3 regions of the Marinagarivorans cellulosilyticus genome follow, and region 2 is predicted to be linked to each of the others. Evidence: predicted binding sites of a transcription regulator. Region 2 holds the regulator's gene; each other region holds the start of a gene.
The links. Region 2 encodes PhoB, which activates phosphate uptake and scavenging genes when phosphate is short. Its sites were predicted from a motif close to TGTCATAAANNTGTAACA; they were not measured.
Positions count from the first base shown of each region.

Region 1 (4,166 bases), 1.7 Mb from region 2:
TTTCACCGGCTAAATCACGGCCTAAAGCATCACTAATATCCACGAGCTCCATAAACCGAACAATAAGCTCTGGGTCTATAAATACGGGTCGGCCATTGTCGCCGTTGGCATTGGGGTGAAAGAGAATAAAACGACTGTAGTCAATCTGGTGGGCTTTGAGCGTAGGTATTGGCATAGCGGGTCCTTAGATCCTTAGGTGAATAACATCTCCGTGGCTCGCGGCGTTGTGATAAACGCAGCGAGAATGGGCAGGATTTTAACGGAACTGAAGTGCTGAGGCTAGGTTGATTCGTCGGCTATACCGCCGTCAAGTCATTCAGAATTGTGGATGGTGAGGCACCTGGTGCGCGATTGATAGCGTCGCTCCACACAGCCAAATACGGTTTAGTTTAGGAGAATGGCTTACCCACTTACTGATTTATCAATTACGCTTCACTACCCCCCAGTTTTTTAAGCGCATAAATATCAAACCGTGAAGACTTCCCCTCTAAAGCATAGCTAGGCTTTTTATCGCCTACCGGTGGCGCAATGCGGGGGCGTTTGACGACGATTCGGCATACTTCTTGTGCCAGCGCGTGGGTCAGCAGCTGATCGGCATCACAGTCGTCGCCAATCAATGTGTGAAAAGCCTTCATGCTTTTATTGACTGCAGCGCTTTTTTTGCGGGCAGGGAACATAGGGTCTAGGTAAATAACATCAATGTCCCTTACTGGGCTGCCGATGCTATCGGTATTTAATAATTGCATGCGGGCTAGTACATGTTCTAGATCGGCATTGCCTGTTTGGCTGGCGTGCGCTAAGCCACGCATTAGCCCGTTGCATAGCAGTGCGTGGGCAATAGGCGAGCGCTCTTGCAGTGTTAAGTGGCAGCCCAAGCTGGCCAGTACAAAAGCGTCGCCACCTAAGCCGGCGGTGGCATCCAGTACGCGTGGTTTAAAGCTACCGCTAATGCCTACCGCTTTTGCAATCATTTGCCCTTTACCGCCGCCAAACTTACGGCGGTGGTCTGCTTCGCCTGTGTGAAAACTAACCGTAATGGGGTTTTGCTTGCCTTGGCCATGGCTGTGCAGGCGTACCTCGTGGTTGTCAAACTCTAGGGTGAAGAGGTGGTGTTCTGGTGTTGCATTTAGCTCGATCTTGAGCGTTTGGGCAATGGCTAAGGCTTGATCATAAAGATGATCGCCATTGCAAATAACCTTTAACATATTCATATTTGCCTGCTACTATGGCGTCCAAATCATCTTGGGGTGCCCGTTGCTGGAAGGTGCCCGTAGACCTTTAACATTGCGACACAAGGCTGAAGAAAACGCCACTATCTTCACAATATCGCGATTATTTCATTTTTTTGTCACATAGCCAATTTAGGGTGTGCGCAAATTCTATAGGGGAAGTTTATGCGGCGAACTGTTGCCACGACATCATATCGGCTTTTGTTGAGCGTATGGCTAATGACGCTGAGCGTTATTGGGGTAGCGGCCGACAAAGACGGCGCATTTCCTTTCGCAACCGAGGGCTTGCTGTTTACTATGGCCGGCTCGAATACCGTAGGCGCGCATTTGGCGCCCGCTTGGGCTAAGGCGTACCTAGAATCTAAAGGCTTGCAGGGGGTGTTTATCGAGCCTTTGCCAGCGGCTAACGAATATCGCATTAAGGGCCGCAATGGTACCCGTATGGTGTTTATTGATATACGGGCGCATGGCTCTAGTACTGGCTTCGCTGGCTTAAAGGCCAAAAGCGCAGATGTTGCGTTATCTTCACGTCCTATTAAAACCACCGAGGCTCGATCGTTTGATGTGGCCGGCGGCATGCAAGCTTCTACGGCAGAGCATGTGGTGGCGATTGATGGCTTGGCTGTGGTGGTAAACCCTCGCAACCCTTTATCGACTATGACGGTGGATGATATCGCCAAAGTATTTGCCGGAAAAATCACAAACTGGAAGGCCTTGGGCGGCCCCGATAAGCGTATTAACCTGTATGCGCGCGACGATAAATCGGGCACTTACGATACCTTCAAAAGTTTAGTGTTGCGTAAAAGTGCCACGCTTTCTTCGCGGGCCAAGCGTTTCGAATCGAATGATGAGCTATCGGATGCGGTGGCTGGTGATTTAGGCGGTATAGGTTTTGTAGGCTTAGCTTCCGTGCGCGATGCTAAAGCGCTTGCCGTTAGTGATAACAATACGGCGGCGTTAAAGCCTGAAGTGCTGTTTGTGGCCACGGAAGATTACCCCTTATCGCGCCGCCTTTTTATGTATACGCCGGGTGAGTCCAGTGTGCCGTTTGTAAACGACTTTATTCGTTTTGCGCAGGGGCAAGCAGGGCAAAATATTGTCGAGACTATTGGTTTTGTATCGCAAAACCCTAAGGGCTTGGTTGTTGAGGTGCAAGAGGGGCCCGAGCGTTACCAAGAGTTGGCCAAGGTAATGCAGCGCTTAAGTGTGAATTTTCGTTTTCAACCCAGTAAAGCCGATTTGGATAATAAGGCGTTGCAAGATGTAGAGCGTTTAGCCCGCTATGTGCAAGCGCTGCATACGCAAAGTGGCGAAAACCTTAATATTCAACTGGTGGGTTTTAGCAATGTTGAATCGACAGAAAAACGCGCGCAAGTCCTATCGAGGTTGCGCGCCACAGCGGTGAAAAGTGCTCTTTACCGCTTTAATGTGCAGACAGAGTCTGTTATTGGTTTCGGCGATAGCATGCGTGTGGCCAATGCTTCGGGTACATCGTCTGCCAAAAACGAGCGCGTTGAGGTATGGATATTTACCGATGAATATCTAAGTGCAGTCAATGCGATTAAAGACAAAATTAAATTGGGTGAAATTATTCGCCCTGCCAGCGCTGTGTCGCAGCTATAGATTGTCGCAGTTATAGGTTGTCGCAGTAATAGGTTGTGCAGCTATAGGTTAAAGCAATAACAAAGTGCCAAGGCCTAAGAATGCGACAAAGCCGACGATATCGGTCACGGTTGTGAGTACTACCGCGCCCGATAATGCCGGGTCGAGTTTAAGTTTATCTAAAATCACCGGTATACAAACACCCGCTGCCGCTGCCGCTAAAATATTGGCCAATATTGCCAGCGCAATTACAACGCCAATCATGGCGCTATCAAACCAAATGCTTGCGACAATTGCGATAACAAAAGCCCAAACAATGCCGTTTAAAGCACCGACACTTAGTTCTTTTTTAAGCAAGGCATTTCGGTTGGCTGCGTTAATTTGATTGAGAGCTAAGCCACGAATGATTAGCGTGAGTGTTTGGCTGCCAGCAATGCCGCCCATGCTAGCGACTACCGGCATCAATACGGCCAGTGCTACCACTTGCTGCAAGGTGGCCTCGAATAGACCAATAAACCATGACGCTAAAAATGCGGTAAGTAGGTTGATGCCCAGCCAAATCGCTCGATTTTTAGTACTTTTTACGATGGGCGAAAATAAATCTTCGTCCTCGTTCATACCGGCGCTGGCCATCAATTGGTTTTCGTAGTATTCCTGCGTTAATTCGCAGGCGTTGCCTATATCGAGCCGGCCTAGCAATTTACCGTTTTCGCCAACTACTGGCAGTGCCGAAAACCCCGAACGTTGTACTTTGGTGGCTGCGGCTACGGCATCTTCTTGAGCGTTAATAACGGAAAAATCTTCTTCAGCAAGATCTACCAGCGGCACGTGGTCGGGCGAACCAAAGACGCGACTAATGCGAATTGCCTCGGAAAAGTGGCCCGCGCGGTTGGTAATAAAAATGCAATCGACGTAGTCGGGCAGTTGCCGGCGCAGTAAACGCAAGGCATCGCGCACTTTGGCATTGTTCGGTAGCACCAGCACATCGTGATCGATCCAGCGGCCGGCGACGTCTTCGCTGTACTGCTGGGCATCTTCAAAGTAAGAGCGTTGGAGTGTATCCATCGCGCGAACCGCACGGTCTAGTAAGCGTGCGGGCAGTGTATCGGCAAGCTCGATTAGGTCGCTGGCGGCAATATTATTAAAAAGGCTGTCCAGCTCTGCGATGGGCATGGTATCTAGCAAGCTTTCGCGCGGATCGCTGCGCATCTCGACAAGAATATCCAGCCGCTGATCTTGCGCAACGTTCTTCCAGGCTTCGGTTCGCTGCTCTATTGGTAAAGATTCAAGCGCTAGTGCAATTTCATTCGCTTCCTGGCTATTAAGAATGCGAAT
Region 1 is NZ_AP023086.1:4,817,355-4,821,520, reverse strand. Features, by position in the region: gene MARGE09_RS19710 (hypothetical protein) at 1-175, opposite strand, end outside; gene MARGE09_RS19705 (class I SAM-dependent methyltransferase) at 426-1,211, opposite strand; gene MARGE09_RS19700 (substrate-binding domain-containing protein) at 1,395-2,852, shown strand; gene MARGE09_RS19695 (magnesium transporter) at 2,901-4,166, opposite strand, start outside.
Region 1: the regulator PhoB is predicted to act here: its motif matches at 1,336-1,353, upstream of MARGE09_RS19700 (substrate-binding domain-containing protein).

Region 2 (4,166 bases):
CATATCCAACACTCTATCGGTAACCAATAACAAACCAATGCCTTCTAAGGGCAAACCTATAGCCCCCAAAATAATAGCAATTGCCACTAAACTCGCCGATGGAATCCCCGCCACCCCTACAGAGGTTAATAATGCAATTAATACCACCATAAACTGCTGCGCAATGGATAAATCCAAACCGTAGGCTTGCGCGATAAACATTGCCGCAACACATTCGTACAGGGCCGTACCGTCCATGTTTACCGTTGCCCCTAAAGGGATAACGAAGGATGACGTCTTATTGGAAACACCTGCCTTTTTTTGCAAGCAATCCATCGTTACCGGTAATGTTGCCGACGAACTTGCCGTTGAAAAAGCCGTTAACATAGCAGGAAACATTGCTCGATAATGCAATATTGGATTTACCCCACCCAAGGTTTTTAATAATAACGCGAGCGTAATGAACATATGAAAAGCTAAAGCAAACACAACGGTTAAAAAGAATACCGCCAAAGGTATAAAACTTTGCACTCCTGTTGCCATCGCTGTTTTTGCCACCAAGCCAAAAACACCTATTGGCGCAAACTTCATAATAAACATTGTTATGTGCATCATGGTATCGAAAACACCTTGCCAAAAATTGGCCAAGGTTTCCCGACCTTTGGCGCCAGCCTTATTCATAAACAGGCCAAATAAAACGCCAAAAATAATGACTGCCAACAACTGATTACTATCACCAGCAGCATCGACTATGTTTGTAGGTAACATGCGTAAAAAGACACCAGCGATGTCTTCAGTGCTCTTGCCGCTGACTTTATCCAATGCGCCATCTAACTCTTCAGGAGCACTTAAATTCAGCTGCTCGCGAGCTGGCTCACCATCAACAATACCCGGCTGAGAAATATTAACGGCAGCCAAGCCTATGCAAATAGCCAACAAGCTAGATAGCATATAAAAGCCAAGCGTCTTGCCCCCCAAGCGCCCAACATGTTCGCCAGAACCCAAGCCATACACACCGCAAATAATCGAGGCTAACACCAAGGGAACAACCACCATTTTCAAGCCACGTAGAAATAGCGTGCCAACAAAATCAAATACCGCATACAGTGATATCCCAAACACCTCTGCACTAACAGACAGCGGTAGGCTAATCAACAATGCAGCCGCTATGGCTATCAATATTTGCCAGTGTAATTGCAACTTAAACATTGCCCTGCCCCCCATTAATAGCGACCTTAAGTGCACTACCGGCTTTAAAACCGGGCGAGTTATGCGCCGCGATAGTGATCGCCTCACCGCTTTGAGGATTGCGCCCAGCCCGCGCAGCAACATGTTTAATGGCGAAACTGCCAAAGCCTATCAAGCTAACCTTTTCTCCTCTGGCCAAAGCGTTGGTTATTTGCTCAATAAAGCTCGCAACGCATTCGCTGGCTTGGCGTGATGTTAGGCCTGCATTTTCAGCAACTAAGGCCACCAACTCTGTTTTTAGCATGGGGAAATATCCTCTTTTCGGGAAATTAAGCGGGAATTATCAACAACAGGCTAATTGCCAACTCGACTATTAGCAAGGTAAAGGCATATGCACCGTGCGTGAACGCGCCAGATTAATACCCTCGCACCACTCAATACACCAAGATGTGCAATGGCTTTAGCATTCGCGAGCTGTTGCGGGCTATAATCGCTCTTTTCGCTATACCATTCACAATGATAAAGACGCGCTTACACATGATAAAAACACATATCGCCATGGCAGCTGCGCGCGTCAAAGTTCCGCCCTTACTGGCGCACCCTGCCCTTAAGGCCAGCATTCAATTGATGCGCTTAGACCGCCCTATTGGTATCTATTTAGTCCTGTGGCCAACACTGTGGGCACTGTGGATTGCCTCTGAAGGCGTACCCCGTTGGCCAGAGCTGTTTATTTTCGTTTTGGGCGCAGTCGTTATGCGCTCGGCCGGCTGTGTGATTAACGACTATGCCGATAAAGCGATAGACGGTCACGTGCAGCGCACCAAGAACCGCCCGCTCGCCACAGGGGAGCTAGACCCTCGCTTCGCACTTTACCTTTTTGTAGGCTTGCTGTTTATTGCACTATGTCTAGTGCTGATGACAAATACCACAACGGTAATCACCGGGCTCGGCGCGGTTGCACTGACGACTATTTACCCCTACATGAAGCGCCACACCTATTTACCACAAGTGGTTTTGGGCGCTGCTTTTGCTTGGGCCATCCCCATGGCTTTCGCTGCCGTGACAGAAAACTTGCCCAAACCTATGTGGACGCTCTACATCGCTGTGCTACTTTGGACAATTATTTACGATACTTTTTACGCCATGGTCGATCGAGAGGATGATCTCAAAATTGGGGTTAAGTCCACCGCCATTCTCTTTGCTGAAAACGACCGCCTCATCACCGCTGCACTTCAAGCTTTTACCTTGATTATTCTGCTCACTGTGGGCAGCAGCTTTAGCTTGCACTGGCCCTACTACCTAAGCTTGATGGGCACTGCGGGGCTATTTGGTTATCAGCAATTTTTAATTCGCGGGCGTAAACCTGCCCGCTGTTTCGAAGCTTTTCTCAACAACAACTGGGTTGGAATGCTGATTTTTATCGGCATTGTTTTGAGTTATAGCGTCGCTCCCAACTAAAGTGCTCGTGGCCAATATGCACGCAAAATGGTCGTTTACGGTGCTCAGTGGCAACAGTAATCTGGGCGCTGTCATAAAACAGCAACAAAAGATTTATTTAATCTTCACCTTAATTGAAAACCTAACAGCAGTTACAGGTGGTTAAAAATGGTATCAAAAACGATTTTGATCGTTGACGACGAAGCTCCAATCCGCGACATGTTGCGAGTGGCTTTAGAAATGGCAGAGTACAGTTGCCTAGAGGCGGGCGACGCGCAAAGTGCACACGCGATCATTGTGGATCAAAAACCCGACCTTATTATTCTAGATTGGATGATGCCCGGCACTAGCGGCATGGAGCTAGCTCGCCGCCTAAAACGCGACCAGCTGACCTCTGAAACACCCATTATCATGCTTACCGCCAAAGGCGAAGAAGACAACAAAATTCAGGGCTTGGAAGCCGGCGCCGATGATTACATCACCAAGCCCTTCTCTCCGAGAGAGCTTGTGGCACGCCTGAAGGCCGTTTTGCGCCGCACCGACTCATTATCGACTGGCGACCCCATAGTGGTAGACGCGTTGCGCCTAGACCCTTCTAGCCACCGCGTCACCATTGGCGAGACCCCCGTGCAAATGGGGCCAACCGAATACCGCTTACTGGAATTCTTTTTAACTCACCAAGAGCGCGTTTACACCCGCAACCAACTGCTAGACCATGTATGGGGGGGGAATGTGTATGTTGAAGAGCGCACAGTTGATGTCCACATTCGACGCCTTCGCAAGGCTTTAACACTTGAAGGGCACGACCGTTTTATTCAAACTGTGCGCGGCGCTGGCTACCGCTTTTCGCCCAAGATATCAGCCTAAGCAACAAAAAAATGATAGGTACCTATGTTACGTAGAGGGTTAAAAGCCGAATTTCGGTGGTTTTGTATTTGGCTTTGTGTTTTTTCGCTTATGGGTTTTTTGACAGGTCACACTGTAATGGCCCTGCTAGCGTTTAGCTTTGGCTACATTGCCTGGCAGTTTACCCGCTTGTATCAACTAGAAGCTTGGGTTAATCAAGCGCGGCGCAACGAACCGCCCAATGAAGAACTCCAAGGTGCATGGGCAGATATCGCTGACGATGTGCAGCTGATGTACAACCGCCACGAAAAAGAAAAACTGCGTTTAGAGGCAGTGGTACACCGCGTACAAGAAATGACAACCGCCCTCAATGATGGCGTTATTCTTGTTGACGGGCGCGGTAATATTGAATGGTGGAATCGCGCTGCCGGCGAGTTATTTAACTTTCAAGCAATCGATTTAGGGCAAAAAATAACCAACCTTATTCGGTTCCCCAAATTTACCCGCTACTACGAAACTGGCGACTTTAGCGAGCCTCTTGATCATACTTTAACGCAAAAAAATTCTATGGAAGTGGAGTTTCTGGTACATAAATTTGGCCAGAACGAGCGCTTAATTGTAGTGCGCGATATTTCGCGCTTAAGTAAACTGGAGCAAATGCGTAAAGATTTTGTTGCTAACGTTTCCCACGAATTGCGCACCCCTTTAACCGTGCT
Region 2 is NZ_AP023086.1:3,086,296-3,090,461, reverse strand. Features, by position in the region: gene MARGE09_RS12380 (dicarboxylate/amino acid:cation symporter) at 1-1,188, opposite strand, end outside; gene MARGE09_RS12375 (HU family DNA-binding protein) at 1,181-1,471, opposite strand; gene ubiA (4-hydroxybenzoate octaprenyltransferase) at 1,726-2,625, shown strand; gene phoB (phosphate regulon transcriptional regulator PhoB) at 2,773-3,471, shown strand; gene phoR (phosphate regulon sensor histidine kinase PhoR) at 3,496-4,166, shown strand, end outside.

Region 3 (4,166 bases), 520 kb from region 2:
CCAACCGCGATGCGGTACTCGAAGCTATCGATTTATTCTCCAGTAATTTGGCAGTATTGCGAAAGACCATTGCCGAATCAGATTCTGATGAACTCACAGAGATTTTTAGCCGAGCCAAGCAGGCTCGGGATCAATTTACCCATGTTATGGACAAGCAAAAGAGCTAACGGCTCTATTTTCCGCTTGTGTTGATCAAACGGTTATAAGTTTAGAGTTTTTTATTTGTTAATGGCTGATGCAGAGCAACGTATAATGCCGTGGACACAATTTTTTGTAAGCGATTTTAGGACTCAACAATACGATGTCTAGTAATAACTTAAGCGATTACACGCTCACTCACCTCAAGCAGCTTGAGGCCGAGAGCATACATATTATTCGCGAAGTGGCGGCTGAATTTGATAACCCCGTCATGATGTATTCTATCGGTAAAGATTCTGCCGTGATGCTGCATTTGGCTAAAAAAGCCTTTGCACCAGGGAAACCACCATTTCCATTAATGCATGTGGATACCACATGGAAATTTAAAGAAATGATCACTTTTCGCGATCAAATGGTGAAAGATTTAGGTTGGGATTTGATTGTTCATACCAACCAAGAAGGTGTTGATATGGGGGTCGGTCCATTTACCCATGGCAGCGCCAAGCATACAGATATCATGAAAACGCAAGCGTTAAAGCAAGCGTTAAACAAATATAAATTTGATGCTGCTTTTGGTGGCGCTCGTCGCGATGAAGAAAAATCTCGCGCTAAAGAGCGCGTCTATTCATTCCGCGACAAAAACCACCGCTGGGACCCTAAAAATCAACGTCCCGAATTATGGAATGTTTACAACAGCAAAGTAGATCCAGGTGAAAGTATTCGCGTATTCCCACTATCTAACTGGACAGAATTAGATATTTGGCAATACATTCATTTAGAAAACATTCCCTTGGTTCCTTTATATTTTGCCGCCAAAAGACCGGTTGTAGAACGCGATGGCACCTTAATTATGGTCGATGATGACCGTATGCCTATTGCCGAAGGCGAAAAGGTTGAAGAGAAAATGGTTCGCTTCCGTACTTTGGGTTGCTACCCATTAACGGGGGCAGTCGAATCTCATGCGACCACTTTGCCGGAGATTATTCAGGAAATGTTGTTAACAACAACCTCAGAGCGCCAAGGCCGAGTTATCGATCACGATAGTTCTGGTTCTATGGAAAAGAAAAAACAAGAAGGCTATTTCTAAGGTTGAGTTAGAGGCAATTATGAGTCACCAATCCGATTTAATTTCTACAGATATTAATGAATACCTCGCTCAACACGAGCGCAAAGAGCTCCTGCGTTTTCTAACGTGCGGATCTGTCGATGATGGAAAGTCCACATTAATTGGGCGTTTATTACACGATTCCAAAATGATTTATGAAGACCAATTGGATGCGATAAAGTCTGATTCGGTTAAGCACGGTACGACAGGTGAAAAAATAGACTTAGCGCTGTTAGTCGATGGTTTGCAAGCCGAGCGAGAGCAGGGCATTACCATTGATGTTGCCTATCGCTATTTTTCTACAGCTAAACGCAAGTTTATTATTGCCGATACTCCTGGGCACGAACAATACACGCGTAACATGGCCACTGGTGCATCGACGTGTGATATGGCGATTATCCTGATTGATGCTCGTTATGGTGTGGTCACACAAACACGCCGCCACTCATATATTGCTTCACTGTTAGGCATTAAGCATGTGGTCATTGCGGTGAACAAAATGGATTTGCTGGATTTTGACGAGGCAGCATTTAACAAGATCAAATCAGATTATCAAGAATTTGCGAAAAACTTGAATGTCGATGAATTCTTCTTTGTGCCTATGTCTGCATTGGAAGGCGATAATGTGGTTAATCGTAGCGAGCGCTGTGCTTGGTACGATGGCCAAACTTTAATGGAAATTTTAGAATCGGTGCAAATTGCGGGTGATAAAAATATCACCGATTTCCGTTACCCTGTGCAGTTGGTTAACCGCCCGAATTTAAATTTCCGCGGGTTCTGCGGCACGATTGCTTCCGGCGAAGTTAAGCCAGGTGATGCGATTAAAGCATTACCTTCGGGCAAGACCAGCGTTGTAGACCGTATTGTTACCCACGACGGCGATTTAGATCGCGCATTTGTTGGTCAAGCCATTACATTAACGCTAAAGGACGAAATCGATATTAGCCGCGGCGACATGATTGTTAAAGTGGACGATGATGTCGCTGTTGCTGATCATTTAGAGGCGCACTTAGTATGGATGGCAGAGCAATCTTTAGTTGCTGGCCGGGAGTACCAATTCAAATTCGCTGGCAAGGTTACCAATGGTATTGTCAGTAAAATAAGCCACCGTATAGACGTCAATACGCAAGAGCTTAGCAAAGCCGATGCGCTCGCCTTAAACGATATCGGGCTTGTGGATTTGCAACTTGATCAAAGTGTTGTTGTGGACCCTTACACAATAAACCGTGCAACAGGCGGCTTTATTGTTATTGATAAGTTATCTAACGTGACTGTCGGTGCAGGTATGGTGACCCAAAAGCTAGAAGGTAAGGGGGTTGTTGAAACTGACTTCAGTGCTTTTGAACTTGAGCTTAATGCGCTCGTGCGTAAGCACTTCCCACATTGGGATGCCAAAGACTTAAGCGAGCTACTCAAAAAATAATACGTGTAGTTTCCCGATAAAAAAGGGCTCAAACGAGCCCTTTTTTTGTGCCTGTATAAAAGGTGCGACGAAAAAAGGTTTTTCGGACGATGTGATAAAAACGTGATAGACCTGTGAAATTTATGTGATCTTGAGGTTTTAGACTGGCTCTACGCACTAATTGTGCTGGGCCTAAAACCATAACATTACATTTATCAAGGAAATATCATGAAATTCAAACGCCTAATGACTACCGCCGCACTGCCTGTATTATTTGCTGTTGGTGCCGGAGTTTCTTCTAACTCTCACTCTGCCGAGATATCCGTTAGCGTAACCAACTTAACCTATGGTATGTATTTCACCCCATTATTTATTAGCGCACATAACGAATCCGTTTCTTTATTTGAGGTGGGGCAAGTGGCTTCACCGGCGTTAGAAAAAATGGCAGAGCTCGGTATGATCGGCGATCTCGATACATATACTAGTGACATGGGCGCTGTTAATGCGTTAAACCCTGTGGGCGAGGCAAATTTTTTACCTTCAGGCCAAACCTCACCCATGGTCGATATTAATACTGGCAGCAATGATTACCTCAGTGTTACAGCAATGCTTTTACCGTCAAATGACGGTTTTATTGGTTTGAATGGCTGGAAAATCCCTGCCGATAAAGGCACCTATCATGTGATGCTAAATGCCTACGATGCCGGAACGGAGGCGAATAATGAGTTGCTTGGTGACGGCGACGAAAATATGCCTGGTGATCCAACGCAACAAGGTGGGGTAAATGGTATGGGGGTTACTACCGAAGATGCGCCATTTGTTCATATTCACCGAGGAAGCTTAGGCGACGATGATACAACAGGCGGCATTAGCGACTTGAATAATAGCGTGCATCGCTGGTTGAATCCGGTTGCCCGAGTCACAGTAATTGTCAAATAGGAGGGGTTATGCATAACTTTCAGATAAAACGATTTAATGTAGCCCTAAGTACTTTTGCTCCGCTATCGCTATCCGCCTTATTGGTGGCTTGCGGAGGGAGTAACAATTATGAGCCTCCAGTAACGACAATGGCGCAATACCAAGTTTCAATAACAAATGGCAGTGCAAAACAGTTGTTAGCGCCGGCAGCGGTATTATTAAATACCCAACCGCTAAACCTGTGGGCTATTGGCTCGCCAGCATCGCCAGCACTGGAGCAACTTGCCGAAAGCGGCTCGCCAGATGCCTTGCTTGCAAGTGTGCTGGCGAGTGATAGTGCATCGGCAGGTCCAACGGCAGCAGGCGCTAGTAATGCTGTTATTTTGTCTTTACCCGCGTCGATGCCGGCGTATATTTCTTTTGCATCGATGCCAGTTTATACCAACGATGGTTTTGTAGGACTGCAAAATATTGATGTCAGCAGTTTGATGCTGGGGGAGTCTATGCACATGGCGGTACCGGTATACGATGCCGGTACTGAGGCCAATACAGAATCGCTCAACACACTGCCGGGCCCCGATGTTGGTGGTGAAGGCTTTGATG
Region 3 is NZ_AP023086.1:3,606,851-3,611,016, forward strand. Features, by position in the region: gene MARGE09_RS14540 (prephenate dehydrogenase/arogenate dehydrogenase family protein) at 1-167, shown strand, start outside; gene cysD (sulfate adenylyltransferase subunit CysD) at 302-1,225, shown strand; gene cysN (sulfate adenylyltransferase subunit CysN) at 1,245-2,666, shown strand; gene MARGE09_RS14555 (spondin domain-containing protein) at 2,874-3,584, shown strand; gene MARGE09_RS14560 (spondin domain-containing protein) at 3,593-4,166, shown strand, end outside.
Region 3: the regulator PhoB is predicted to act here: its motif matches at 2,757-2,774, upstream of MARGE09_RS14555 (spondin domain-containing protein).